3 regions of the Alkaliphilus metalliredigens QYMF genome follow, and region 3 is predicted to be linked to each of the others. Evidence: riboswitches for the same ligand, from Rfam matches in the RefSeq annotation. Region 3 holds a riboswitch; each other region holds the start of a gene.
The links. A riboswitch is a leader RNA that binds a small molecule or an ion and turns the genes downstream of it on or off. The one in region 3 is predicted to bind cyclic di-GMP.
Positions count from the first base shown of each region.

Region 1: linked by a shared signal. The riboswitch ahead of AMET_RS07250 (methyl-accepting chemotaxis protein) and the one ahead of AMET_RS24405 (putative bifunctional diguanylate cyclase/phosphodiesterase) in region 3 are both predicted to bind cyclic di-GMP.
Region 2: linked by a shared signal. The riboswitch ahead of AMET_RS02345 (methyl-accepting chemotaxis protein) and the one ahead of AMET_RS24405 (putative bifunctional diguanylate cyclase/phosphodiesterase) in region 3 are both predicted to bind cyclic di-GMP.

Region 1 is NC_009633.1:1,523,429-1,533,455, forward strand. Features, by position in the region: gene AMET_RS07215 (DUF134 domain-containing protein) at 1-303, shown strand, start outside; gene AMET_RS07220 (NifB/NifX family molybdenum-iron cluster-binding protein) at 356-724, shown strand; gene AMET_RS07225 (nucleotide-binding protein) at 711-1,583, shown strand; gene AMET_RS07230 (ATP-binding protein) at 1,561-2,421, shown strand; gene AMET_RS07235 (NifB/NifX family molybdenum-iron cluster-binding protein) at 2,456-2,812, shown strand; gene AMET_RS07240 (HAD family hydrolase) at 2,821-3,291, shown strand; gene AMET_RS07245 (SIR2 family NAD-dependent protein deacylase) at 3,766-4,515, shown strand; cyclic di-GMP riboswitch class I at 4,826-4,914, shown strand; gene AMET_RS07250 (methyl-accepting chemotaxis protein) at 5,068-6,630, shown strand; gene istA (IS21 family transposase) at 6,746-8,314, shown strand; gene istB (IS21-like element helper ATPase IstB) at 8,302-9,045, shown strand; gene AMET_RS07265 (hypothetical protein) at 9,070-9,258, shown strand; gene AMET_RS07270 (methyl-accepting chemotaxis protein) at 9,311-9,859, shown strand; gene AMET_RS07275 (DJ-1/PfpI family protein) at 9,961-10,027, opposite strand, start outside.
Region 2 is NC_009633.1:477,610-487,636, forward strand. Features, by position in the region: gene AMET_RS02335 (uracil-xanthine permease family protein) at 192-1,505, shown strand; gene AMET_RS02340 (transposase) at 1,731-2,147, shown strand; cyclic di-GMP riboswitch class I at 2,462-2,551, shown strand; gene AMET_RS02345 (methyl-accepting chemotaxis protein) at 2,979-4,286, shown strand; gene AMET_RS02350 (hypothetical protein) at 4,298-4,507, shown strand; gene AMET_RS27240 (hypothetical protein) at 4,573-4,806, opposite strand; gene AMET_RS27245 (transposase) at 4,833-4,943, opposite strand; partial or broken gene AMET_RS27250 (transposase) at 5,032-5,327, opposite strand; gene AMET_RS02365 (FAD binding domain-containing protein) at 5,791-6,591, shown strand; gene AMET_RS02370 ((2Fe-2S)-binding protein) at 6,591-7,040, shown strand; gene AMET_RS02375 (xanthine dehydrogenase family protein molybdopterin-binding subunit) at 7,043-9,352, shown strand; gene AMET_RS02380 (hypothetical protein) at 9,446-9,982, opposite strand.
Region 3 is NC_009633.1:2,939,232-2,949,258, reverse strand. Features, by position in the region: gene AMET_RS14450 (PstS family phosphate ABC transporter substrate-binding protein) at 1-1,010, shown strand, start outside; gene AMET_RS14445 (MerR family transcriptional regulator) at 1,166-1,930, shown strand; gene AMET_RS14440 (GerW family sporulation protein) at 2,030-2,407, opposite strand; gene AMET_RS14435 (DUF2953 domain-containing protein) at 2,397-3,098, opposite strand; gene AMET_RS14430 (hypothetical protein) at 3,095-3,550, opposite strand; gene AMET_RS14425 (RNA polymerase sigma factor) at 3,553-4,101, opposite strand; cyclic di-GMP riboswitch class I at 4,378-4,463, shown strand; gene AMET_RS24405 (putative bifunctional diguanylate cyclase/phosphodiesterase) at 4,548-6,698, shown strand; gene AMET_RS14415 (sensor domain-containing protein) at 7,511-9,535, shown strand; gene AMET_RS14410 (hypothetical protein) at 9,684-10,027, opposite strand, start outside.

The DNA.
Region 1 (10,027 bases), 1.4 Mb from region 3:
AATTTATTTGGACCATTAACACCACATTATCGTGACCGTGAAATCATTATGATGACCGTTGAAGAATATGAAGCGGTTCGCTTGATTGATTTAGAAGGCATGAATCAGGAAGAATGTGCTGAAAAAATGAATGTGGCTCGAACCACAGCTCAGAGGATTTATAATGATGCTAAAAAGAAAATTGCTGATGCACTAGTTAATGGGAAAATAATTAAGATTGAAGGAGGAGATTACAAGCTTTGCAGCGATAGTGAACCCATGTATGAATGTGGAGGATGCCGAAGACATAGCTGTGGTACCTAAGAAAATCCATTGATGATTGTGATGAGATCGAAATAATAGAGGAGGAATTCTAATGAAAATAGTAATGCCAGTAGATGATAAAACAATGGAAACCAGTGTATGCCAATCCTTTGGCCGTACACCTTACTTCTTAATTTATGAGACAGAGACCAAAGAACATACTTTTATTGATAATAGTGGAGCAGCTAGTCAAGGTGGTGCAGGGATCAAAGCGGCACAGGTGATTGTAGATCAAAAGGCAGAAGTATTATTGACACCAAGATGTGGAGAAAATGCAGCAGAAGTTATTAAAGCAGCCAATATTTCTATTTATAAAACCATGAACCAATCGGTTCAAAATAATATCAACGCATACAATACGGGGACGTTACCCTTGCTAACAGAAATCCATGCAGGATTCCATAATCATGGAGGGAACTAAAATAAAAATAGCAGTGCTCAGTGGTAAAGGAGGCACTGGAAAAACACTTGTAGCGGTCAACTTGGCAGCCATAGCTAAAAACTCTGTTTACATAGATTGTGATGTGGAAGAGCCTAATGGCCACTTGTTTTTTAAGCCTGAACAGCTAAAACGGCATGATATTTCTGTGAAAATTCCAGTTGTAGATGAAAAGCTTTGCACTGGATGTCGTAGCTGTGTGGCGTTTTGCAAGTTCAATGCATTGGCTTACATCAATCATAAACTGATGGTTTTTGATGAAATTTGTCATTCTTGTGGTGGTTGCAGCTTGTTTTGTCCAGAAAAAGCTTTATCCGAAAGGGAAAAGGTAATTGGAGTGGTTCAAAATGGAAAATCTGAAGATGTCAGGGTCATTTCAGGAATTATGAATGTAGGGGAAACATCAGGTGTTCCAATAATCAAAGAGATATTGAAATATGCTAATGAATATCAAGACATTACGGTAATAGACTGCCCACCGGGGAGTGCCTGCACCGTAATGGAAAGCATAAAAGATGCTGATTATTGTATTTTAGTAGCAGAACCAACTTTGTTTGGGGTTCATAATTTGAATATGGTGCATGACTTGGTAACGCTTTTTAATAAACCATATGGGGTGGTGTTGAATAAATGTGTTCAAAGCGAAAATCCAGCTGAAACCTATTGTACTGAAAAGAATATCAACGTTTTAGGTAAAATTCTTTTTGACAATGAACTGGGGACAATTAATTCCAATGGGTTAATTGCTATTAGACAGAGCGATAAATATTTCGACGTCTTCAATCAATTGCTACACAAGGTAAGTGAGGAGGTGCAACATGAAACAGTTGTTAATCCTTAGCGGCAAAGGTGGAACAGGAAAAACCACCATGGCCACAGCATTCATCAAGCTATCCAGTGCGACAGCTTACGCTGATTGTGATGTGGATGCACCAAATCTACATTTATTGATGCATCAATCCGCAAAGGCTATAGAATCTGATTACTTTGGTATGCCAAAGGCAGAAATTAATTCTCAAATATGTGTTCAGTGTGATCTTTGTAGAGAGAATTGTCGCTTTGATGCAATCAATTTCGATGATGGCTATCATGTAGACCCATTTGTTTGTGAAGGTTGTGGTGTTTGTGAAGAACTTTGTCCTGTAGGGGCAGTATCTTTAAAGCCTGAAAAAGCAGGAGATTTAATGCTATACAAAGAAGATGTTGTCTTTTCGAGGGCCCAACTAAAAATGGGCAGTGGTACCTCTGGGATGTTGGTTACGGAAGTTAAAAAAAGCATGAAGTCTGCTGCTGAGGATGCTGAGTTCGCCATCATAGACGGCTCCCCAGGAATAGGTTGTCCAGTGATTGCGTCCCTCAGTGGTGTTGATATGGTATTAATTGTTGCAGAGCCATCCATTTCTGGAATAAGGGACATGGAACGTATTATTGAAACGGCTAGGAAGTTTCAAGCAAGAATTGCTGTTTGTACAAACAAATTTGATACCAATATAGAAATTGCTGAAAGTATAGAGGCATTTTGCAAAAAAAATAATTTGCCCTTTGTTGGGAGAGTGCCATTTGACCTAGAAGCAGTAGAAGCTATTAATAAGGGGAACAGCATTATAGACAGTGATAGTACTTCAGGTTTTGCAACAAGAGTGGTTTATAAAAGAACAATGGAATTGCTTTCTAAATAAAGTTAACGAACTTATAAACGAGGAGGAAATGAATATGAAAATTGCAGTTGCAAGTGAACAAAACAAGGTAACGGGGCATTTTGGTCATTGTGAGAACTTTAATATTTACATTGCAGAGAATAGTAAGATTGTTAAGAGTGAAACTGTAGCAAATCCAGGTCATAAACCGGGATTTTTGCCAAATTTCTTAAATGATCTTGGTGTTAACGTCATCATTTCTGGTGGGATGGGCGGTGGTGCTGTTGACATATTTAATGAAAAAGGAATTGAAGTGATTGTTGGTGCAAAGGGAGAAGCGAAAAATGCAGTGGAACTCTATTTACAAGGCCAACTGAAGTCGACAGGCTCTGTGTGTCATGAACATCAACATCATGATGATTGTAGAGATTAAGAAATCCTATGATAAGTGTTGATATACCTGGACATGGTAAAATTGAAATTAAAAATTTAGTTTTAGATTATAACGGTACCTTAGCTAAAGATGGTATTCTAATCCCTGGTGTTCCAGAATTGATAGAGGATCTTTCACATTTGGTTGATTTATATGTCATAACTGCAGACACATTTGGAAGTGTTGAATTTGAAATGAAGGGACTTCCAATAACAATTATTGGGATTGAAACAAAGGATGAAAGAGAAGCAAAGCTAGGGCTCATTCAAAAACTGAGTTCAAGGGTTACGGCTTCAATAGGAAATGGCAATAATGATGCATGGATGCTTGAGGAATCAAGAATTGGAATATGTATTATAGGAGAAGAAGGATGTTCCATGAAGGCAATGAATAGTGCAAACATAATCATAAGTGATATTAAAAATGCACTTGAACTATTCATCTATCCAAATAGACTTAAAGCAACATTGAGATTTTGATTTTGGTGATTTGGAAGGAGCATATCCTGAAAATTCAGCTCTAAGTAACTTAATACATACCAGGAACTTAGATATTGAAAGTCAAATCAAAAAAGCTGGAATTTAAATTTCAGCTTTTTTGATTCGGAGTTTAAAATTTGAGTAATGAATTCATGGAGGGTCCTATTTCTGTTTGCCAGTTCTTTAGACTGAGTATATTCACAAAAACCAATATTCTGTATGTTTATCAAAATGATTGAAGGTTATTGTTTTTTAATTAATGGATAAAAATAAAATTTAATAAATTTCGTATATTTATAGCGGGTTGGGTATATTATGAATAGATCGTTACTATGGGTAAAGAAACATAAAAGGTAGATGGAAGATGAAAAAATATCGGTAAAAATTAATGTGATAATATTCAGATATATAAAGGGAAAATGTAGAAATCATAGAAGATATATAAATAGGAAAAAAGTACTAGGAGGAATTTAAATGAGTAGTGTATTCAATGGTGAAAGGATGAAGGATGGAGTCATCAAGCTGGCTTCCTTAATTAAAAAATCTAAGGACACAGTGATCCTGACTGGAGCTGGTATGGATACGGAAAGCAATATTCCTGACTTTAGAAGTGAAAAGGGATGGTGGCGGAGTATCGATCCAAGAACCGTGGCAAACATCGATACATTTTATGAAAACTATTCATTATTTCATGAGTTCTATGACATGCGATTAAGACTTTTAGTTGGCATTCAACCTCATAAAGGACACTATATTTTATCGGATTTAGAAAAAAAGGGAATGATCAGAAGCATTGCCACACAAAATGTGGCAGGGTTACATGTAATGGCTGGAAGTCAAAATGTATATGAACTTCATGGAAACATCAGAAAAATTCGATGTAACAACTGTAATCATGAGGCGAGTTTAGAGCGTTTCTTGGCGGTAGAGACTTGTGGATCCTGTGGTGATAAAGGCCTAAGACCTAGCGTGATCCTATTTGGCGAGACCCTACCACCTAAAGCCTGGGATTCTGCCTTGCGGGATATTCAGAAGTGTGACCTTCTGATTGTAATTGGAACAAGTTTAGAAGTGTATCCTGTGAATCATCTTCCGATGCTAACAAAAGGAAAGAAAGTTTTTATCAATAATGAAGAGAGGAGTACTGACTATGCCTTTGATTTAACCATCATAGGAAAGGCAAAGGAAGTACTAGAAGCGTTGAATCATTATCTATTATTGTAGCACTTTTTATGAAAACACATCATGATCTCCAGATCAAATCGGCATAGCTTGATAATCAAAGCCTTTATTTGTGAGTCTAAAGGCTTTCTACTTATGGGATTTTCTAATAAAGGTACTCCATATAATTGATTGTTTTTTATAAATTCTAAATATTTACCCTATTTATGTTATTATGTGTTAAAATATAGAAGTGAGAAATTAGTGGAAATTTGTCGAACTAAAGCAGATCTGAATGACAACTCTTAGAAGAGTTTGAATGGCTATTAATTCCTAATGGAGGAGTAGTGGTTAAGGGAAGGCGACACAATAAACTTGATAAAGGCAAACTTATTGAAAAATAAGGACGCAAAGCTATGGATCTAAGGGGATCTTTATTCCTATGATTGCCAGGTTGCCAAAATAAAACTAGAAATCATAGAACAAGTATGATTTGTGGGGATTTGTTTATGCAGGCACCTGGGTTTTTACATAAAAAGTGGGTGTCTTTTTATGTGGTTAAATAAGAGTAAAGTAAGGAATTTTATTTAAAATAAAATATGGGGGGGTTATTAAGTGAAAAGTATTAAAACAAAATTGATTGTCTATTTTTCTGTATTAATTTTATTTGTATCTGGAAGTTTTGCCATTGTTTCTTTAACTACAGCTGGAGATGCAGTTACACAAGAAGTAGACAAAGCTCTGGGATTATTAGCAGAAGAAGGGAGCCGGATGATAAACGCTAGAATTGATACTCACTATGTATATATTGAAGGACTTTCGACTAGAGATTTGATAAGTAGTGAAGAGGCTTCTTTAGAAGAAAAATTAACTTTTCTAGAAGTAATAGTCCAACAGCGAGAAGATTATATTAGGATAGGCATTGTTGGTCAAGATGGATTTCTTCATTTTACAGATTCTTTCAGGACTGATGATACTGGGATCGACGTAAATATGAGAGACTACTTTACTGACTCCATGGCTGGTCGTAGAGGCATGATGCCTCCCACAGTTAGTATAAATCCAGCAGACAATGGATCTGTAGTCGTAGCTTTATCTGCTCCGATATATAATACCAACAATGAAGTTATAGGGGGGCTTGTGGGCATTAAAGATGCCAACTTCTTAAATGCCATTTCTGATGACATGGGTTTTGGAGACATGGGGTATGCCTTCATGATCAATGGAGAAGGTACAGTCATAGCCTATCCAGACAGAGATAGGGTAATCAATCAATGGAATCCAATTGAAGAAGTGCAGCATGCTCCCACCTTACAGTCCATGGCAGGATTATTTGAAACAATGATTGAAGAACAAACTGGTGTCAGTAGCTATCAGTTTGAAGGAAATGATCTTTATTCGGGATACGCACCTATTGAAGGTACGGATTGGATCATGGCCATTACTGCAAATGAAGAGGAAGTATTAGGTGCTATTCCAAGACTCCAAAGAAGTATTACTTTAACTGCTGTTATTATTTTAGCCATCAGTATCGCTCTTTGTTATCTAATAGGAAATTCAATTGTAAAACCAATCATTTCAACTATAAGATATTCGGAGAGAATAGCTGATTTGGATATTACAGAAGATATGCCAGAAGTATTGATGAAAAGAAAAGATGAGATTGGTTCCTTAGCAACTGCATTTCAGACTATTACGGACAACCTCAGGGTGTTTATCAGGCAAATCTCAGACACTTCTCAACAGGTAGCGGCCTCCTCTGAAGAGTTAACAGCCTCTAGTCAACAGTCAGCTACAGCAGCCGATGAAGTAGCTAGAACTATTGAGGAAATTGCTAAAGGCGCTAACGACCAAGCAAAGGATACAGAAAAGGGCGTAGAGCATATTAACGAATTAGGTGACTTAATTGAAAAAGATCAGCAATTTATCAGAAATTTAAATACTTCTGCAAATGAAGTTATTAAATTAAAGGATGACGGACTAGAAATATTAAAAGAGTTGGTGAAAAAGAGCAATACGACGAATCAATCGGCAAAGAAAGTACATGAGATTATTGTCAATACAAATGAAAGTGCAGAAAAAATAGACAGCGCTAGTCAGATGATTAAAGATATTGCAGCACAAACAAACCTATTGGCATTAAATGCAGCCATAGAAGCAGCTAGATGTAACTGGTAAAATAAAAGGGAGAGATTTTGGCAAACAAAAACGGAGAATAATTTCCAATTTACTACAATAATAATATCCCTTCTGGTAGAATTAGTTAGCTAGTGACACCAGAGGAGGAATGAAATTGAAGGAGTGGAATATGTTTGCTGAAATCCAAGGATACAAGTCCAAAGGACTGAATAAATCACAGGTAGCAAGGAGGCTGGAGATCGACTATAAAACAGTACATAAATATTGGGATATGACACCAGATGAATTTGCAAGCTTAAGACAAAGAACTGAATCTAGAGAAAGGAAGGTGGACAAATATAAGGACGAAGTCTTAGCATGGATTAGAGAACATAGGGATTTATCAAGTGCTCAAATATATGATTGGCTAGAGGAAAAATATCATGTGCTGGACTTTAAGGATAGAACTTTACGACTATATGTCAATCACTTAAGGGAAGAACATAAGCTCCCTAAAGTAGTTTCAGCAAGGCAATTTGAGGAGGTGGATGAGCTTCCTATGGGATATCAAGCACAGGTTGACCTGGGCCAAATATGGCTAGATAAACCTGACAAAACAAGAATCAAAGTATATTGCTTTGGTATGGTTTTATCCCATTCCAGACATAAATACATCTATTGGATAGACAAGCCCTTTACTACCCAGACATTCATTGAGGCCCATAATAAAGCCTTTGAATATTTTGGAGGAATGCCTAAGGAGGTTGTTTATGACCAGGACAGAGTCCTAGTGGTATCAGAAAATCATGGAGATATCATATACACAGAAGGATTTCAAAACTATATTAATTCCCTTAAGTTTAAAGTGTACCTTTGCAGGGGTTATGACCCACAGAGTAAAGGGAAAATTGAAGCCGTAGTGAAATATGCCAAGTATAATTTTGCAAAGAATAGAACATTTGTAGATATTGACTCATTTAATGATGATTCGCTGAAATGGTTAGAAAGAAGAGGTAATAAAAAAGTCCATGAAACAACAAAGAAGGTACCGGCAGAAGTGTTTGCCCTGGAAAAGGAACACTTAAAGCCAATACCCACTCTATTTGTAAACACAACTAATACAAATAGTTTAACCTATCTCGTTAGAAAAAACAATACAGTTTTTTACAAGCAAAATAGATACCAAGTCCCTACGGGAACCTATTCTCCAGGGAAAGAGGTTAAATTAATTATTAAGAAAGATACCATGGAAATTAAGAACCAAGATACAGAACAGTTAATTATTGAACATAAAATCAGTCAGGATAAAGGAAAATTAGTGAAAATAGAGCACTATGATAGGAATGAGAGTAAACACTGTACAAGTCATGAAATCTACAACAAAGTGTTAAAAAGCTTAGACCATACTGAAAAGGCTAATGAATTTGTTGATGTATTAAAAATAGAGAAGCCAAGACACTTTAAAGATCAATTTGCCCTAATAATGAATACAGTAAAAAACCAAGACAAATCAATTGTTCAAAGGGCATTAAGCTACTGTATTGAAAGGAAATTGTTTAGCGCAGGGCTCTTGAAGGATGCCATACAGTACTTAAAACTTGAAGAAAACAGACAACTAAATAAGAAGTACTTTAAAGCTGACATAACTACTCCTTCAAAATATCAGGATTTAAAGCCTCAAGTACGAGATATTAGAGAATACATGAGTGCCCTGAAGGAGGATAAAAGAAAATGGAAAAATTAGAATCAATAAAGGATCACGCTAAAAAACTCAAATTGAACTACTTAAATACCAATGCAGATTCCATCGTTGAAAATGCTGACATAAACAACATTTCATATCAGAATCTTTTACTGTCAATATTAGAAAACGAAGTCGATCTCAGAGAGAAAAAGGCCCAGGAACGCAGAGTTAAGGCTGCAGGCTTTCCGGTACTTAAGACAATAGAAGAGTTCGATCTAACCTTTCAAAGATCGATTACCCAAAGACAAATCAATAGTCTTATTGAGATGGACTGGATAGATAGAATGTATAATCTAATACTTTTAGGCCCTCCAGGGGTAGGTAAAAGCCACTTGTGTATTGCATTAGGGTACAAGGCTGTAGAGATGGGCTACAAGGTTAGCTTCACCACCATGGACAATCTGATGCACTGTTTAAAAACACAGGAGATATCAAGAAAAAGCAAAGGGAAAATCAACAATGTTTTATCTTCTAGTCTTCTGATCATCGATGAGCTAGGTTACCTCCCCATATCAAGAGAAGAAGCGAACTTGTTTTTCCAATTAATATCAGCCCTTCATGAACAAACATCGTTAATTATTACCTCCAACAAAGGGCTTGAAGATTGGACCGAGTTATTAGGGGACCCCGCTTTAACCACGGCAGTGTTAGATAGAATCACTTACAGATGTGAGCTATTTAATATGACAGGTAAGAGCTATAGATTAGAACATCGAGAATCATTGTTTTAATAGATGAAGGAGGCGATTGTGATTATGTTGTTAAGAGAGAAAGATTTAAAAAAGTATTTGTTTAGCAGAAGGATAACTATCTCTGATGGCTTAAAGCAGGAATTATTAAATGAGTATGGATCTCCTGTAGAAGATGATGAAGGTCATATTTTCGAGTATACGGAGCAAGATATTTATGAGCAAATCAGAAAAGTCATAAGAGATAAAAACTAATATTCGTTTAATAAAGTTCAGTGATTATAAGATAAATTACAAGCAGTAGTGTATGGAGAGATTTGGAAATTACTATGGAAAACTATTTGCCAAAATTTCTCCAAAAACACTTGCCAGTTACACTAGAGCAGGAGATGCAGGTAAAGGATTTGCAGTAGTAGCAGATGAAATACGAAAGTTAGCAGAACAGTCTAGTGCCTTTACAGAGGAGATTGCTACTATCATCAAAGAATTAACTGATAAAACAGGAAATGCTGTTAAGACAATGCAAGAGGTCGGTAAAATCACAAAATCTCAAACAGAAAGCGTTGAATTGACTAACGTGAAATTTAAAGGAATTGATGATGCAATAGAAGATATGAAGGGAATAATAGCAGAAATCAATGAATCAGGGCAATCAATGGAAGTTAAAAAGGATGAGATTATAAGCATTATTGAAAACCTATCCGCTATATCAGAAGAAAATGCAGCAGGAACTGAGGAAGCTGCAGCTTCAGTGGAACAACAAACTGCAGCAATGGAAGAAATCGCTAATGGCAGTGATGCATTAGCACGCTTAGCCGAGGAAATGCAAGAGAGCATCGCTAAATTTAAGTGTTAAAATACAATCAGATTTTGACGATATACAAGAAAATAATTGATATATAGTAAAAACCTCTTGGGTTCATTAAATCCCAAGGGGCTTTTTACTTATGGGGTTCTCTAATAAGGATACTCCATGTAATGAGCAGTTTCTTCAGCTTGTTCTCTTCCTAACAGTCTTTCCACC
Region 2 (10,027 bases), 2.5 Mb from region 3:
GGAAAGTCAAGGAGAAAAAGGGATGGAAAGTAAAAAACACGAACTATATACTCGAAATTAATGCATATTGTTACTAATATTACAAACTTAAATATAATATACCGAAAAAAGATTCGCAAATTATGTTGTTTTATGTTATGCTATTTCAAAAGAAATATAAAATCATCAACAACAAATAGGGGGGACTTAAAATGGAAAAAAAGTCAAGTGTTTATGAGTTGGAGGGTGTACCACCGTTAAAAGAAGCCATACCGTTAGGTATGCAACATGTGCTGGCAATGTTTGCTGGGAATATTACACCAATCATGGTTATTGCAGGTGCTTTATCAATTTCTGTACAGGATAGAACTTTTTTGATTCAAGCTTCTATGTTCATCGCGGGAGTTGTGACCCTGCTACAATTGTATTTTGGCGCAAAGCTTCCGATTGTCATGGGGACAAGCTCTGGCTTCATAGGAACCAGTCTAGCCATAGGAGCTAAATATGGTTTGGCGGGAATTTTGGGAGCTTCTCTTATTGGAGGTGTTTTTGAAGGGGTCTTAGGTTTTTTTATTAAGCCTTTAAGAAAGTTTTTTCCACCACTGGTTACGGGAACAGTGGTACTTACCATTGGACTTTCACTAATTCCAATAGGAGTAAGATCCTTTGGAGGTGGATCGGGAGCTGCTGATTTTGGTTCTCTATCAAATCTTTTTTTAGGAACTGTGGTTTTGGTAACAATACTAATGCTTAAGCAATTCACAAAAGGATTTTCAAGTGCTTCTGCAATTCTTATCGGAATCATAGTAGGTTATCTGATAGCGATTCCAATGGGTAAGGTAGACTTCGGTACTGTGCAGGGGGCTGGATGGTTCAGTTTCCCGACGCCATTGAAATTTGGTTTAGCCTTTCATTGGGATGCCATTGTAGCAATGGGCGTTATGTACATTGTCACAGCTGTTGAAACTGTAGGTGATATTTCAGGTATCACAATGGGAGGATTAAAAAGAGACGCCACTGATAAGGAATTATCTAGTGGGGTAATAATGGATGGTATTGGTAGCTCTCTTGCGGCACTGTTCGGCGTACTACCCAATACTTCATTTAGTCAGAATGTGGGTATCGTCGCACTGACAGGCGTTGTGAATAGATTTGCCATAGCAACTGGAGCCATATTTTTAATTATTGCGGGATTATTCCCAAAGGTTGGAGCACTAATATCCATTATGCCAAGTAGTGTGCTAGGCGGAGCAGCAATCATTATGTTTTCAATGATCACCATCAGTGGGATTAATTTGGTTACCCAAGAGCCACTGGATGGACGTAATGGAATCATCCTTGCGACTGCTTTAGCATTAGGGCTAGGAATGAGTTCTGTTCCAGAAATATTAGTCAATATGCCGGAAGGAATTCGACTTTTATTTGGTGGTTCGGGTATTGTTATAGCGGCAACAGTTGCTCTTGTGCTTAATATTGTTTTTCCAAAGACAAGTACACCTGAAAAGGCAAAGGAAAGTGCAGTTTAATTTACAAGAACGACACTGAAGATAAATATAACAGTAGGTAAAGTAATACAAAAAGTATCAGATAATATTTTATTATCTGGTACTTTTTTATGTAATAGGATTAGAGTGTCAAAAGCTTACATATAAAAATGAATTATATACACCAGATAATTTAATACAAACACCATTATTTATCCGAATTTGATATAATTAGTTTAATATAACTAATTATGGAGGGATTGAAAAGTGGCTTTTGTAGCAAATGATTATAATCAAATATCTTTAAATGACAGTGCTTTTTCCCTTACACAAAGAGAGAAAAAATTTCTTGCGAAATCATGGGCAAAAGCCTTTGCACAAAAAGTATTTCCTGCTATTGATGAAGAAGAGTTTTCTGTCCTCTATAGCGATAAAGCATTCCGTCCTAATACACCCGTTAATGTTATTATTGGGGCCATGATATTAAAGGAGATGCATGGAGTTACAGATGAAGAGATTTTAGAATCACTTATATTCGATATACGTTTTCAGTATGGCCTGCATACTACCAGTTCTATGGAACAGCCTTTAAGTGACCGAAGCCTAAGTCGTTTTCGCGAAAGATGTACCACTTATGAAGCAATGACAGGAATAGTATTGTTTTATAAGGATAGTTGTATTTAATTTTACTGGAATATATTCCCTGAAGGCTTAATTGTAGAGCTCCATCAACAAAACTGAAAAAAATTTTAAAAATCAATAGAAATATTATCTAATTTTTGAACACTAGTGAAAATAACTGTAATTAAATGAATGTTATAAGGATTATAGTTTGAAAAAATATAAAAATTTGTAAAATAAAGAAGGAATTTGTAGAAAAAATGTCGAAATATAGTTTTAGAGTTGAAGTATAAGTACTATCTAAACGGGACTTATATTAGATAAAAAGTCCTACTGAGAATATAGTTTAATTGAAAATTGCATAATACCAACAATAATGTTGATAAAAGCAAACTTATTGAAAAATAAGGGCGCAAAGCTATGGGTCTAAGGGAAGACACTATTCCTATGATTGCCAGGTTGCCGGAATGCTAATTAGTAAGTGTAAAAGCCAATATGCTTACTGATTAGTTGTGTATTAAGACATCGGGCCCCTTTAATAGAGGCCCATTTTTTATGAAGAGATAAAGATTTTTTATTGATAGTAAGTTCTCACTTACATTCCGCATAAATATTCTAAAATCATAATAAAAATTTGAAATTATTTAAAAATATCACAGTTGCAAATTTCCTTTAATTCAAATAAAAGGATTTAATTTGCATAAATCAATAATTAGTGAAAAATAAATATACATTCAGCGGAATGTGAGTTTTAAAATACGATAACAAATTTGTAAAAAAAAAGGGGGGGGATGAGAAAAATAGATGTATTCATACAAGAAGAAATAGAGGTCCTGATAATACATTTTTAGTTCTAAAATAGTTTGCTACTAAGTGTTTATAGGAGGAATCACAATGTCAAATGGTAACGTTTCTAAGATTAAAAGTATCAGAAAAGCTGGGATGGGTTTACAGTTTAAATTGACTGTTTTTATTGTTCTTGCATTTACTTTTGTCACTACAGGCAACTCTATCTTTCTGCAATATGCATCTCAAGTGATGGATAATCTATTGCTTATGAATGTGATGTCAACTTTAGTTTCAATTTTCTTAGCTGGTTGTGTAGCTTTTGGTATCATTAAGTTTTTTATAAAGAAACCATTAGATAGCTTAACTGATCTAGGAAAAAGATTAGCAAATAACAATCTTACGGAAAAAGTACAAGTTAAAAGTAAAGATGAATTTGGACAATTGTCTGATATGTTTAACCATACTATAGAAAATTTACGGGTCCTAATTGGACAAATACAGAATGCTACTGAAACGATTAACTTGTCTACCCAACAATTAGCTGATAGTTCTAGTGATATGAATGAGTTTAGTGAAGTGATTTCCAATAGCACTCAACAACTAGCCAATGGTTCCAATGAACAAAGTCAAAGCATTACGGATATTGGACATGCAGTTGATGAACTAGCCAAAAATATACAAGATATTGATGTAAAGCTAAAGAAATTAGATGAATCAACAGATAGTGTTATGGAAAAAGCTGCAACTGGACAAGTTACAATAGATGAAAATATGAATGTAATGCAAGAAATAGCGGATTTCACCGATGGTTTAGGGGGAACGATAAGAACATTAAAAAATGATTCCGATGAGATCTCACAAATATTACAAATGATAAATAATATTGCTGAACAAACAAATCTTCTTGCTTTAAATGCTTCTATAGAGGCAGCAAGAGCAGGAGATGCTGGTAGAGGTTTTGCGGTAGTTGCAGAAGAAATTAGAAAGCTTGCTGAAAATTCTAAAGGGGAAACTGAAAACATAGAGGCGTTGATAAAAAATACACAACAGAACACGAGTAAAGCTGTTAGCTTGATGAATGATGCAGATAAGCAAATAGAAAAGGGGTTAGAAACTTCACAAAGAACTAAAGATGCTTTTAGCAGTATTATTCAAGGTACGGAAGAAAGTATATTACAAGTTAAAGAGATTAATAGCTTATCTACAGATGTAGCAAGTATTAGTCAAGAAATCTCTGCTACTGTTCAAGAAATATCGGCAGTGATCGAAGAATCATCCGCAGTCACCGAAGAAGTAGCAAGTGGTACCGAACAACAAGGGACTGAGTTTAAAAAGATGATGGGTTCTATTCAAAAATTATCTACAATAGGTGAAGAATTAACTAGTTTAATTGGACAATTCAAAACAAAGTAGCTAATTGATTAATGATGTTCATAAAAAGTAAGGTAATTGCTAATGATAAACAACGATTGCCAAATCAAAATTTACTAGCAAACAAAGATCAATCTAAAGAAAAAGATGAGATTACTAGAGGAAAAGGCAGTGGAGAAGAGGTTAAGGGACAAATAAGACTATGGAACAGTTCGTATGCAAAGCATACTTTTAGGCAAAGAAAATTTTTAGAATGGGAGTAGTTTAGCCTCCCATCTGGTTTATTAATTATTCTTTGAGCCTGAAAAGGCTAGGATGAAAATTTCACCTAAATGTATTTTTCTAGTCTGTCTTCAAAGATGATTAATAGTTGATTCAACACTTGGTCCCAGTTATGGTAGCGCTGGGTCCATTTACTTTTTACATCCCAGTTATTTTCCCAGCTATTAATCGCATAGGGATATTTAACTCCCCATTTGTCCTTTACAGAGCTTAGATTAGTTAGGGCTGTGCCTTCTTGCTGTATACACAGTTTTAAAATCCCGTGAGAACTCCCAGCCAAAAATTAGAACTTTCATTTTCTCCTATCTATATGCCTAGAATATCCTTGTATCCTTCAACATTCACCCCTAATACTACGTATGCGGCCTTATTGACAATCTGCCCTTCATGACGCACTTTATAATTTATAGCATCCATGCAAACAAAGGGGTACAGGGAATCCAGGGGTCTGTTTTGTCACTCTTTAATCTCTGGAATGACCCTATCAGTGATTTTACTGACCACTTTAAGAGACTTCAATGCCATAAATATCATTAATCTGATCATATATATATCGAGTAGACATACCTCTTACATAAAGAGAGATTACCTGTTCTTCAATACCTGATATATTTTTTTGATACTTCGGAACAATCCTAGGTCAAATTCCCCTTTACGATCTCGAGAGATCTTCAATTCAAACTCACCAAACTGGCTTTTCATCTTCTTAGAAGAATAACCGTTCCTAGCGTTATCTGTCTTCTTGGCCTTCTTCTCATGCTTTGAATATCCAAGACCTACCTCAAGCTCCGCTTCAAGCATCTCCTATAAAGAATCCTTAAATAGATCCTTTAGAAAAGAGTGGATATCCCCTGCAGTAATTAAATCATTGTCCTTGATCATGCTCCTTAATACTTCCTTCGGTAATGTACTCATAACAAAACTCCTCTCTGGTAATTTTTGGTTTTCTAAATTGTGTTGATCGCTTAGTTGTTTCATCCAGCGAAAGCATCGAAGATGCTTTTTTATGGATTAACAAAGTGTAACGATAATAAATCAGATATAAAAATAAAAGCATCGAGAAAAACACGAACAATAAACATGAAAAAACATATTAATTGTTCAGATAATACAAACCTTACAATTCTAAAACAAATAAATGTTCGAATAAAATGTCGTTTTATGTTATACTACATTTAGATGAAATAGTGAAGGATTTATTTACTTGGCGTATTACTGGAGAGATAATAGGCTCTGGTTATATTAGAAAGTAGCGGAATGGGGAGTGATTAAATTGTTTCAAATAAAAAACTATGCCATACCAAATACAATAGAAGAAGCCTATCAACTCTTAAATGAAAAAAGAGCCAACACCCTATTGGGAGGTTGTGGGTTTTTGAAAATGGGCAAAAAAACCATACCAACAGCCATTGATTTGTCCCATCTGGGATTAGATAAGATAAAAGAAGATGAAAACGCCATTGAAATAGGGGCAATGACCAGTTTTAGAGCTGTAGAAGTGAGTTCTATTCTAAATGATCATTTTGATGGCATACTACCAAGGGCCGTAAAGGAAATTTTAGGGGTCCAATTTAGAAATGTGGTAACGGTTGGGGCAACTGTTTATTCAAGGTATGGGTTTTCTGATTTCATTACAGCTCTGCTAGCCCTTGACGCCTATGTGATTTTATACAAAGGTGGAAAAATTCCTTTGGCGGCGTTTTTAGCCCAGGGATGTCAAAAGGATATTTTAATCAAAATAGTGATCCTAAAGAAAAACACAAGAGCAGCTTTTCATGCCATGAGGAATTCTCAAGGAGATTATGCCATATTAAATGTAGCGGTATCTAAAGAAAATAATGAATTCAAAATAGCGGTAGGGGCAAGACCACAAAGGGCGATGATTGCAAGGGAAGCGTCAAAGCTTTTAGGAGAAGGTCAATTAAGTGAAGCAATGATTGAAGAGGTTAGTATCCTGGCAGCTAAGGAGTTGACATTTGGGAGCAATATGAGAGGAACAAAGGAATACAGACAGATTCTTTGTAAGGCGCTAGTTAAAAGAGGAATCAAGGAGGTGCTCTCATGATGAAGATCAATGTGACAGTGAATGATGAACAATTAGAAATGGAAGTTGGTTATGATGAGTTTTTAGTAGAAGCCTTAAGAAGATATGGCTTTAATAGTGTGAAAAGAGGCTGTGACACAGGCTGTTGTGGATTATGTACCATTTGGATAAATGATCAACCCACTCTTTCCTGTAGTAGTCTTGCTGTGAGGGCAAATAATCAAAAGATTACCACCATAGAAGGACTTCAGGAGGAAGCAACAGACTTTGCAAAGGTTTTAGTCAAAGAGGGTGCGGAACAATGTGGGTTCTGTAGTCCTGGTTTCATTATGACGATACTGGCCATGAAAAGAGAACTGAAAAATCCTACTGAAGAGGAGATCATCCATTATTTGACGGGAAACCTGTGTCGATGTACAGGATATCTAGGGCAGCTCAGGGCAGTGAAAAAGTATATGGGGGTGGTGTGAAGATGAAGATAGTCAATCAATCAATCACTAAAATAGACGGAATGGATATCGCCACGGGAAAACCTGTGTATACAGATGATTTAGTCAATGTGAAGGCATTGGTGGTTAAAATATTAAGAAGCCCCCATGCCTTTGCAAAGATTAAATCCATAGATGTAGAAAAGGCAAAAAAAAGAAGTGGTGTGGCCTGTGTGTTAACCCATCAGGATGTTCCCAACCAACGCTTTACCATGGCGGGACAATCCTATCCAGAACCCTCCCCCTATGATCGTTTGGTATTAGATGAGTATGTAAGATATGTAGGAGACGAAGTGGCCATTATTGCGGCAGTAGATGAAAGAACAGCCATTGAAGCCATGAAAATGATTAAGGTAGAATATGAAATACTAGAGCCGGTATTGAATTTTGAAGAAGCCATAGGGCATCCTTCGGTGATCCATCCTGAAGAAAATCTTGAAGTAAACTTTGATATAGGCATGAAAAGGGAAAAAAACATTGCAGCCACAGTCTTGATAGAAAATGGAGATATGGAGGAAGCATTGAAAAATAGCCCTGTAATTGTGGAGGAAACCTATTATACCCAGGCACAGGCCCACGGTATGATGGAGACGCAACGGGCATTTACCTATCTAGATGTCAGTGGCAGATTAACCATTGTGACCTCAACACAAATCCCCTTCCATGTGAGAAGAATTGTGGCCAATGCCCTTGAAATCCCTAAAAGCAAGGTGAGGGTGATCAAACCTAAAATCGGAGGTGGGTTTGGTGGTAAACAAAATGCTTCTGTTGAAGTGTTTCCAGCCATTGTAACATTGAAAACAGGGAAACCTGCAAAAATAATTTATGATAGAAAAGAGAATCTTGGCTGTACAAGTAGTCGACATGCCATGAAAATAAAAGTAAAACTAGGGGCAGATCATGAGGGGAATATCAAGGCAGTTGATATGGAAGCCCTATCGGATACAGGTGCCTATGGAGAGCATGCTTCTACGGTGTTAGGTGTGGCAGGCTATAAAACCCTGCCGTTATACAATACTGCAAAGGCAGTCAGATATAGTGGAGAAGCGGTCTACACCAATAAGATGCCAGCAGGAGCCTTAAGGGGCTATGGGGTGACACAGGGTATTTTTGCTCTGGAATCCGCTATTAATCAGTTGGCGGATCAGCTAAATATGGATCCAGCAGAGGTTAGAGAGAAAAATCTCATTAAACAAGGGGAAACCAATCCTATTTTAAGTGGTTCAAAGGCAGGAGAGCCAGGGAAATTAGATAGTTGTACATTAGATCGATGTATTGAAAAGGGTAAAGAATTGATTGGATGGAAGGAAAAATATCCCAGTCAAAGGGTGAGTGATACGAAGGTAAGGGCTGTAGGCATGGCAATTACAATGCAAGGTTCAGGTATTGCTGGAATTGATACTGCAGCTGTCACCATTAAGTTAAACGATGATGGATTGTATAGTCTGTTAATAGGTGCCACTGAAATGGGAATGGGTTCTGACACCATTTTAACTCAAATGGCGGCGGAGACTTTAGAGATAGGCATGGATAAATTCATTGTCCATGGAATTGATACTGATCTCTCTCCCTATGACACCGGTTCCTATGCCTCTAGTACAACCTATGTAACGGGTAATGCTGTGATTAAGGCAGCTGAAGATTTGAAGGGGAAAATGATGAGACAGGCTTCTGGGATGTTGGGGGTTCCATTGAAGGGCTTACGCTTTAAGGGGGATACAATAGGGGTGATTAATCATCCAGACAAGCAAGTGTCTTTAAATGAAATTGCTGCCGATGTAGGGGCAGGAGAAGGAAAGCAAGAACAATTAATGGGCTCAGGTACCTTTGGAGGAGATAAAAGTCCTCCACCCTTTATTGCAGGATTTGCGGAGGTAGAGGTAGATCTGGAAACAGGAAAAATTGTTTTGATAGACTATGTAGCGGTGATAGACTGTGGTACAGTGATTAATCCTAACCTGGCTCGAATCCAGGCAGAGGGAGGTCTGGTACAGGGGATTGGTATGGCAATGTATGAGGATGTTCTTTACGATAAAGCAGGTAGAATGATGACAAACAGTTTTATGCAATATAAAATTCCCTGTAGAAAAGACATCAATAAAATAACCGTGGCCTTTGAACCTAGCTATGAACCAACAGGGCCCTTCGGTGCGAAGTCAATAGGAGAAGTGGTGATCAATACCCCACCGCCAGCCATTGCCCATGCAGTCTTTAATGCAACAGGAGTCTATGTGAGAAATTTACCTATTACCCCCGAGAAAGTAGTGAAAGGTATGATGGAAAGTAGTAAATAAAAACTGTTGAAAAACCCTCATCTTCTTTGTTAATTCAAAAACCTAGGACCCTTACATCACATATAATCTGGGGTCCCTAGGTTTTTTTAATATCTAGGAAATTATGCTTTTAGAAATTCTGGAAAAGATCACCTTGTTGGATAGATAAGCACCCACTACACCTAAGATATAAATAACAAGGCATAATAGTAGGATCGAGATCCAACCTCCTACCAGTTGATACATTGCATTTCCTGTGAAATAGTAGGATACTAAAAAGGACCACAACACAGAGAACATGGGGTATAGGCCAACGGAGGCTGTGATTTTCCACATCTGATTGTAATTATGAAGGAGTAGCAGTGTAAGCAAATCTGTGGTGATTCCAGTCATAAAAATGGCAATCCCCATAAATACGCTAACAGGAGTCATTAAAGCCGCAAAAACAATACTCACAGCGGAGATAACCCCTACTTTCTGTATTTTACGTGTGGGAATAAATATCATAAATCCTAAAAATGGTGCAAAGATAATAAATTTATATCCGGGAATCGGAAAAAAGCTTCCCACTACATAGAATAGATAACCAATGACCACCGTTAATGCAGCAGTCAGTGCAATAATTGCAATATCTTTTACGTCATACTTCATTTTTGTTCCCCCTATAGATGAATAAACTAAGTGACTAACCGAAAA
Region 3 (10,027 bases):
TGATTTCTAGGGAGAAGATTAGTAATGGGATCATTGAACTTCGTTACGGAGAATCCACAATAAGTAAGGATTTAAATGAATATGACCTTTATCAAATTGCGCCATTTAAAGAGGGGAATGGACTTGCAAGGCTAGACAAACCTGCTTCTTTGCAATTTAATGACTTTGATACGATGCCTCGGCTTGATGGGGCCACCGCAGCCTATCCTGTTTATGCAGCCTTTGTACAAGAAGTGTATCAAGGCCTAGGAGAACATTATGAAAAACATAAAAATAGTCATGAAAAGGACGTTTATACTGCCTTTGTATCCAGTGAAGAGGAACCATTTGACATCATCAAATGTACAAAAACAGGCACTGCATACGAACGGTTAATCAATGGGGAAACCGACATCATATTTGTGGCAGAACCTTCTCAGGGACATATTGAGTTAGCTAAAGTAAAGGGAGAAGAATTCAACTTAGTCCCCATTGGATACGAGGCATTTGTCTTCTTTACAAATGCTCGAAATCCTGTTGATAATCTAACGATAAAAGAGATACAGGAGATATATGCTGGCAAAATAACAAATTGGCGGGAAGTTGGCGGAGAAAATAGGAGCATATTGCCTTACCAAAGACCTGAAAACTCTGGTAGTCAAACCGTAATGGAAAATCAGGTCATGCAGGAGATCCAAATGCTCCCCCCTACTGAAACAACTTATGCAGGTGGGATGGGCGACATAATTACTCAAGTTGCAGGCTACAAAAATGCCAGGAATTGCATCGGATATTCCTTTATGTACTACTCATCAGAGATGATTAACAATAATCAAATTAAGCATATCTCGGTCAATGGTATTGGACCGTCTTCAGAAAATATACGGAATAAGACCTATCCCTTTACAGTTCCTGTTTATGCAGTGACATTAAAATCTAATGAAGATGAAAATGTAAAGCGGTTTGTTGAATGGGTGTTATCGGATGAGGGACAAAGCTTGGTTGAACAAACCGGATATGTAGGTAAATAAAAAACTGCCGAGCAAGGTGCGAAATGCACCTTATCCGGCAGTATTTTTTATTTAAATTAGCTTCATATAAAAAATCGATATAGAGAAATCTTAAAATACCCGTTGACATTGACGTAGCGTAAAGGTGTATCATAAGATTAACAGGAGGTGAGAGGATGGAGTACACGGTGCAAAGGCTGGCCCAAATGGCAGGTGTGAGTACGAGAACATTGAGATACTACGATGAAATTGGGATTTTAAAGCCTGCAAGAGTTAATTCATCCGGATATCGTATTTATGGGGAAAAAGAAGTAGATAGGCTACAGCAAATACGCTTTTACAGGGAGCTGGGTGTGAATTTGGAAAAGATTAAACAAATAATCACTGCACCTAACTTTGATGAATTAAAGGCATTGGGTCAGCATCAGGAGAAGCTTCTTGAAAAAAGAGCTGAACTAGACAGGTTAATTGCAAATGTAGATAAAACAATTGCAGCAAAGGAGAGGGGAATAATAATGAGTGACCATGAAAAATTTGAAGGCTTTAAGAAAAAGTTAACCGAGGAAAATGAAAAGAAATATGGTAAGGAGATCCGTGAGAAGTATGGTGATAAGAGCATTGATCAATCCAATAAGAAACTGAAAAACATGACACAAGGAGAATATGATGAAATTACCACCCTTGCAGATGCGGTGATTGAAACATTTCACACAGCACTTCAAACCGGGGACCCTGCAGGTGAATTAGCCCAAAGAGCAGCAGACTTACATCGCCAATGGATAAGCTTTTACTGGGACAGCTATACAAAAGAAGCCCATGCTGGAGTTGCCCAGATGTATGTGGATGACGAAAGGTTTAGAGCATATTATGATAAAAAACAACCTGGAACAGCAGCATTTATGAGAGACGCAATTCATATTTACGCAGGAGTGAAAAACTGAAGGGTGCTAAAAAGAAAAAATACCTAGAGTATGATATCTAGGTATTTTTTGTGAGTAGTTATTTCAAGGTATTATATAAAGCACTAAACTGGTGTAATCTTACTCTTCTTTGGGAGCCTCTTGTGTTGTTTCCTTATTTAAATTTACCTTAGCAACGATGTCTGGTACCATTTCTAAAAGCTTTTCCATACCAGCTCTTTGACTGATTGGGAGGACTTGAACTTCTTCATTTTTGATGACGATTATGGCTGTTGGTGTAGCCTTGGCACCAACGCCACCACCACCTCCAACTCCTTTATTTCCTTTTTCATCGGTTCCATCCCCTGATCCTGTACCGAGACCAAATGAGATATCTACCATGGGTATGAGGGTAACACTTCCTACGGTAATAGGCTCTCCTACAACGGTTTTAGATGTAAAGAATTTTTCAAGCTTTTCGAATAATTGACCTGCATTTTCTGAAAAGTTAGTTGACATGTTTTTTTTCCTCCTTCTCTTTAATAAATAATATTTTTAGAATCTTTCTAATGGGCTTAGATAAAGTAAGTTGCAACACAATCCATAGAAACAAAATAACAATGATTCTACCATGGACTTCTAACTCTCCTTCAAGCTTTGTTTCCCCAAAAGAGGGGGTTATCTCTAGGGGAGAGTCATTAAATAAGGGCTGTAGGGAACTTGTAATGGCCAGTATGATACCGGTATAGTAAGGATCATCAAATCCATAGACTCCCTCAAGTCTGAACTTTTTGGGTTTCAAATGATGTAGCACCCTTTTGATAGCCAAGAAAATAACATCTAATAACTCTCTGGTAACATGTTCCCATGCTAATGGGAACTTATTCTTATATTTTACTTTTTTCTTTGTTGTCTTTTTCTTCTTCGGTTTTTTTGATTCTTGTTTTTTCTTGTATGTCTTCCTTTCTTCTCCACTGGTGTGGATGGAAATAGGAAGACCAAGAAGTTTAATTCTTATCGCTTTAGGACTGTTGTTGATGATGGTGAAATCCACCTTTACTAAGTGCCAAAACCAGCCGATATGACCTTTAAACGTGACAACTAGGTCCTTTGAAGCCATTAAATGATAATCCACTGGGATAATTAGGATTAATAGTAGTATTGCCAATAAAAATAGGAGTAGATAACGAAGTATCGCTAATAAAATCATAGGCCATTCCTTAGCAAGGAACTCTTGGACCTTATCTTAAAGGATCCTGTAATGAAGTTTTCCAGCAAAGAAGATGCCTTTTTTATCGTGGACTTAGACGTCTTAGAAGCTACCTTAGCTCCTGGAATAAACCTTAGAAAGAGGGTAGCACTACTGAGTATGTTACTTTGAATGTCAACAAAATCCTTTATACCGAAGGGATGAGTATCTTCGGAAGATGGTTGGCGATTTTTAAAATCATGTAATACACGGGCTTTCACATCAAGTGCCTCGGGAGGTAAGTCAACGGAAGACATCTCCTCAAGTTCCCAAAGAAGGAGTTTCAGTTCCATTAAATCCCTTCGGCAGCCATGACATACCTTCAGATGCTCCTCTAGTATAATGGACTCCAATGGTTCAATTGTATTTTCTAGAGACTCTTGAAGTAAGCTTTTATCAAATGAACAGTTCAATTCTACACCTCCCAAACCCCTTCTTTTTTTAACTGATCTTTTAAGTGTTTTCTTCCTCGAAATAAATGGGTCTTGACAGTTCCTATGGGTATGGACAAACATTGGCTAATCTCCTGATAGCTCATGGCTTCTACATGCCTAAGAAGAATCACCGACTTTATTTCATGGGGCAATTGACTGATACTGGTCTTCAGTAGTTTTTCAGTGCTTTTATAGGATAATGCTAATTCAACGTTGTCAGCAGATGGAATGCTTAATGTGGGATCTAAAGGCAATGGGGTTGGTTTTTTAGCCCTAGCGAAATTATGACAGGTATTAATTGTAATCTTCTTAATCCAAGGAGATAGCGGATGGCCTTTTTCAAAGCGAGGGATGGATTGATAGATTTTTATGTATACCTCCTGTAATAAATCTAAGGAATCTTCTTTAGAGTGGGTATAATTGTAGCATAGTCGATAGATATAGCTTTGGTATTTCGTATATAATAGATCAAACCCCTCCATGTTTTGATCTTGGCAAAGCTTAATTAGCTTTTCATCAGAGACCTCCAAAGGTATCCCCCCCATTTTTGACCTTCACTTATTATATACACGAAATTGATGTAAAAGTTTCAAATATATGCAAAAAAAATAAAAAGACTAAGTAAATTTAAAATCTTCTTATTAGGAAGATTATTTTCCTCATTTTGTAAGGAAATATGAGATGGCATATATTGAAATATTATGTAAATTGTGATAGTATGATTGTAGAAATAAGAACAAAGTCCTACTTCCAATAGGACTTTGTATCTGAAAATTAGCAATATTTCTTAAAAATTCATTTTTAAAAATAAGTAAAGGCAAAACCATCGAAAGATGGTGACGCAAAGCCACGAATCTAAGTCGTTTGACGATAGGATAGTCGGGTTGCCTATTAAAGTTATATTTTGTCAAAATAGGTGCCCTTTAAGGCACTTATTTTTTTGAATAAAATCTATTGAATTGAGGGGAGGCACCCCATGCCAAAGTCAAAGCATAAAGTGAAAAACCACATTGTTAATAAGTACAAATTAGTATACCTGCCATTATTCATTGGGGTGTTGGCTATTTTAACTGTCAGTGTGACGAGCTATTATATCAGTAAAAATTTACTGTTAGATGAAATGAAACAAGGCGGAATCAATTTGGCTAATTTAACCACTAGAAAAATTAATAATGAGATTAGCTCTATGAAGATAATTAATGATTTACTAGAAGATGGGCTTAAACAAGCAAGAAATCCAGTCATTAACAATGAAATCCTAAAACAAGAATTTAACTACCAGGAAATTGTTGAAAGCTTAGCTAAAGAAGATAATATTGCCTATGCCCTTATTGTAGACAAGGAGTTAAAGGCCATAGCTGATTCAGATATTAGAGACATTGGCATCGTATATACCGATGATCTGGAATACCTAAGCACTTTAAAGGGAGAAACAATAGCAACTGAGTGGTATTCTGAAGACCTAAATGCTAACGTATTGGAAATAACAGTTCCGCTCTTTGATGATGGTGAAATCATAGGAATACTTGGAATCGGTCTGTCCATGAAAAATGTGTATGGTTCTATTTACTTTATATTTCTAAGCTTTAGCATGATAACGATGATTATGGTTTTGTTGTTTTTGTGGGCACAACATAGAAATGTAATTAAGCCAGTAGATCAATTAGATCAAAGTATTCGTCAAATTGATGTAGAAAAGAATGCAGGCTATCGGCTTCCATCACCGGAGAGAGACACCTTTTTAGGGTTGTTTTCTTCTATTAATGCCATGCTTGATGAGATCAATCACTATTTTTATCAGCTAAAAAAGCAGGAAGCATATATTGAGCATATTGCTTATCATGATGACCTAACAAATTTACCTAATAGAAGAATGCTTGTAGAAAAGCTAGAGCTGGAATTTACTCATAATCGTTCCGGGGCGATTATGCTATTAGACCTTGATAATTTCAAGGAAATCAATGACACATTAGGTCATGTATATGGAGATAAGGTGTTAAAAAAAGTGACTGAAGCCCTATTGCATATAAAAGGTGAAAATCTTGTTGTATCAAGACTTGGTGGAGACGAGTTTCTTATTCTTATAAAAGAAGAAGAGGATATTCTTAAAATTGAGAATTACGCAAGAAAAGTGATTGATTTATTTAGTAACAAGTTGTTGGTGGAGGATGATGAAGTTTATCTAACCTGCAGTATTGGAATTGCTCTATACCCGTCAAATAGCAATAGTGTAAGTCAGCTAATCATGAATGCTGACATGGCGATGTATGGTGTTAAGGGTTTTGGGAAAAACAATTATATGTTTTTTAATGAGGAAATGCTAACCAATTTAAATGAAAAGATTGAAGTGGAAAATAAATTAAGGATAGCATTAAAAGATGATGGGTTTAAATTATTATACCAACCACAAATTGATACCTATACAGGAGAAATTGTGGGATTTGAGGCTCTTTTAAGACTTAAAAAAAGCAATCTATCTCCAGCACAGTTTATTCCAGTAGCTGAAGAAACGGGAATGATTATAGAAATTGGTAGATGGGTAACGGAAGCAGTCATCAAGCAAGTAGCCCTATGGAAAAAGAAGGAATTATCCCTAAAGCCAATAGCAATTAATTTTTCAGCAAAGCAACTGAATGATTTAAGTTATATTGATTTTTTACAAGCTAAGCTCAAGGAAAATCATGTGGAGGCTAACTATCTTGAGATAGAAATTACAGAGGGTCTCTTTTTAGAAAAAATTGAGAAGACAATTGAATTTGTAAATCAAATTAAAGCACTAGGGGTGAAAATGGCCCTAGATGATTTTGGTACTGGGTACTCTTCTCTTAGTTATTTAACATTTTTACCAGTAGATAAAATAAAGTTGGATAAATCCTTAAGTGATAAATATCTGGAAACAAAAAATTTCAAGATGATAGGTGGAATCATTGCCCTTGCCCATAGTCTAAATCTAGATGTAGTGGCAGAAGGCATAGAAGAGGAAGCTCAATATATACAACTGAAAGCAGCAAGGAGCAACTACATCCAAGGTTATCTATTTAGCAGGCCATTGGAGGTAAAAGAGGTGGAAAAAATATATAACGATAACTTTTTACATAAGCTTTTATTTGAAGAGTATGATGAATAAAAAGCATGGAGGTGAGGATTCTACTGGTTTTTAAAAAATTAATTTTGATTGGAATGTACATCGTTCTTTTAGATTACACTTATCCTGATAAGCTTATTTTTTATACGAAAACGCGTAAGATTTATCTACAATGTATTGCTAAGGCTCCTGCTTATTCATGTGGGGACCTTGGCAATACTTTTTTGCGATAACGCAATAAGTGAGTGAAAAACGCTGCATGCCACAAGCAATGAAATTAAAAAAACTAAAACTAAACTCATTAATAATTTTTTTGATTGATTTTCACATAAACAACTCCTTTTTTAACTAGATTTTTTAGAGGATTTAATGAAATAGATGGATTGATTATTAAACATCGATTTTCAGTATTATAAGTCATGTATACCCGAATTTAAAAGAGTAAATAACTTTTAATGATTTAAGTGTAGGAAAGCAGCATTCATATTCAATTAAATCCTTTCTTATTTGAAGTGATTCACCATATATTTAGGGTATCATTGATGAAAGGGAAGTTTGTATTGATTAAGGGGGCGAAAACCCAAAATGGAGAAAATAATATGTGATTTCAGGAAAAAAAATACGGAAAAAGAAGGAAAGTTGCTGATAATTGACGAATCTATAGTAATAGCTTTACAATTCATTTATCGTAAATAGTGGTAAGGAAGAGACGACTTTCTCAAAATACAGGAAACTCAATTTACTGGTTTTACCGAACTGAGATATTGGAGAATGCGGTGGAGAATCTTATGCCCCGAAGATAAGATCTTTATAAAGCTGTATTGCATGGAGAAACAAAAAAAGGGGATGATGCGATGCTTTTTAAAAGCAAAACAAACCAACTACATAAAAATGAAGAAAATATTAATCAATATCTTGATAAAAACCATCAAATCAATCCCCATAAAGAAGCCATGTTCATTACAGGTATCTATGGAATCTTTGGATTACTGTGGATCGCCTTATCCGATAAGATACTTTATATAATGGTACAAAATATCACGATTTATAGACAAATTCAGACATATAAAGGTTGGCTATATGTCTTGGTGACCATGATACTAATTTATGTATTAGTGGAAAAGCGTTCGGTATTATTTGGAAAATCGATCATGAAAATAAAAGAAGCCTTTGAAGAATTACAGGCAACTTACGAGGAACTGGTGGCGACGGAACAAGAACTATTGTATCAAAAGGATTTGACTGAAAGTATTATTAGAGAAGCACCAGTGGTTATTGGAATTTGGGATGAAGAAGGGAAAATTAAAAGTCTGAATCCCTTTGGAGAATCCATATTTGGATATAGTCAGGATGAGCTCTATGACAAGAAATGGTGGGATCTTTTGAACACTGAAGCGGATGAAAATTTAATGGAGAATATTTTTAAAAAAGTGAAAAATAGCAAACAATTTAAGAATCATGAGCTTGAGTTCATTGCCAGTGATCAAAAGAGAGTGGATCTCCTTTGGAATAGTAGTGTATTACAGCATCAAGAACATTGTGAACCCACTGAAATTCTTTCCATCGGGGTGGATATTACCAATCGAAAGGCATTGGAAGAGGAATTGAAAAATGCAGCATTCTATGATTCACTGACTGGATTGTATAAAAGGACATTCTTAGAAGTGGAAGTAACCAGACTAATAGAAGAAGATGTATCCTTTGCCTTAATTCACTTAGATTTTAATAATTTTAAATACATTAATAATACTTTAGGTTATTCTATTGGAGATGAATTTCTAAAATATATAGCAGATAAGCTACACAACGCGGTTGAAAAACCACATATAGTTGGACGACTCATTAGTGACGAATTTGCAATATTACTGAAGGAACCAACCTCAAAGGAGCATGTGGAGCACTTACTAGGAGAGATAATACATAGCCTAGGGAAAACATGGACAAGTAATCATCATAAATTTTTTGTGTCCTTCAGTATGGGGGTTTCATTGTATCCCCAAGATGGTCTTGATCATACCATCTTATTTAGAAATGCTGACTTAGCAATGAGTAAAGCTAAAAGAGAAGGTAAGGGAAGACTGTTGTTTTATGTGGATGAAATACTAGAAAGTAATGCAGAGCATATAGAGATGACCAATCATCTTCAGCATGCCATTGAAAAAGAGGAACTGGTGCTTTACTATCAGCCACAGTATAATCTAAATACGGGAGAAATAAGTGGATTAGAGGTATTAATAAGATGGATTCATACTAAAAAAGGGTTTATTTCTCCAGCAAAATTTATTCCTCTAGCTGAAGAAACTGGTCAAATATATGAGATAGAAAAGTGGGTTATCAAAACAGCCTTAACTCAAAAAGAAAAGTTTGAAAAACAAGGATTGATAAATTTAGAGATCGCCATTAACCTCTCTAGCAAAACATTGATGAGCAACGTGAACTTTCAAGAAGTGGAAGCGATCATCAGTTCCTTTGATATAGACCATTCTAAAATAACAATTGAAATTACAGAAACTGCTATTATATCAAATGTTAAGTTTGCAATTGAAAGATTAGAGCAACTCAAGAAATTAGGTTTGAAAATTGCTTTAGATGACTTTGGAACAGGCTATTCATCATTAGTTTATTTAAATGTTTTACCCATTGATATTGTTAAATTGGATAGAAGTTTTGTGAAGAGCATCAAGGAGAACAGTAAGGAATCCTTTATCATTAAATCTATTTTATATTTAGCTAAAGATTTAAATTATAAAGTAGTGGCAGAAGGGATTGAAACAGAAGAACAGTTAGCATTCTTGAAGGAGCATTCTTGTGAAAGTGGACAAGGCTACTTAATGAGTAGACCCATACCAATCCATGAGATACAAGAAAAATTAAAGTAGACATTGAAATCTTCATGGATTAGCATTTTAAAATCTCATAAAAAAAGATAAAATAAAGTGAGTTCAAAAGTTAAAAACTGACTCTGTTTTATCTTTTAATTATATTATTTATGTCTTATAGATAACCACTTTCAGGAGTTAAAATATACTAAGGTAATCGACTCTCCAACCAAAGGTTGGCTTCTTCAAGACTTTCACATACCATCGTGTCAAAATCAATATGCTTTGTACCTAGCTTCATTTGAAGCGCAATGGCTGACGTTGCAGGATTTGAAGAATCAATAATAATGACTCCCCCAATGAATCCATTCTTCGATCCCCACTTAACATGATCTTGTATGTCTTCGGTGATCATGGAGATGTGATATGTTCTTAAATCACAACACTTTCGCCATGGCTTTCCATTAAAAAGGGGAACAACTTTGGTCACATATTCATTATGTAGCCTGAGGTAATCTTCGTGCTTCCAATAATTTCTGGGGGTTTCATACA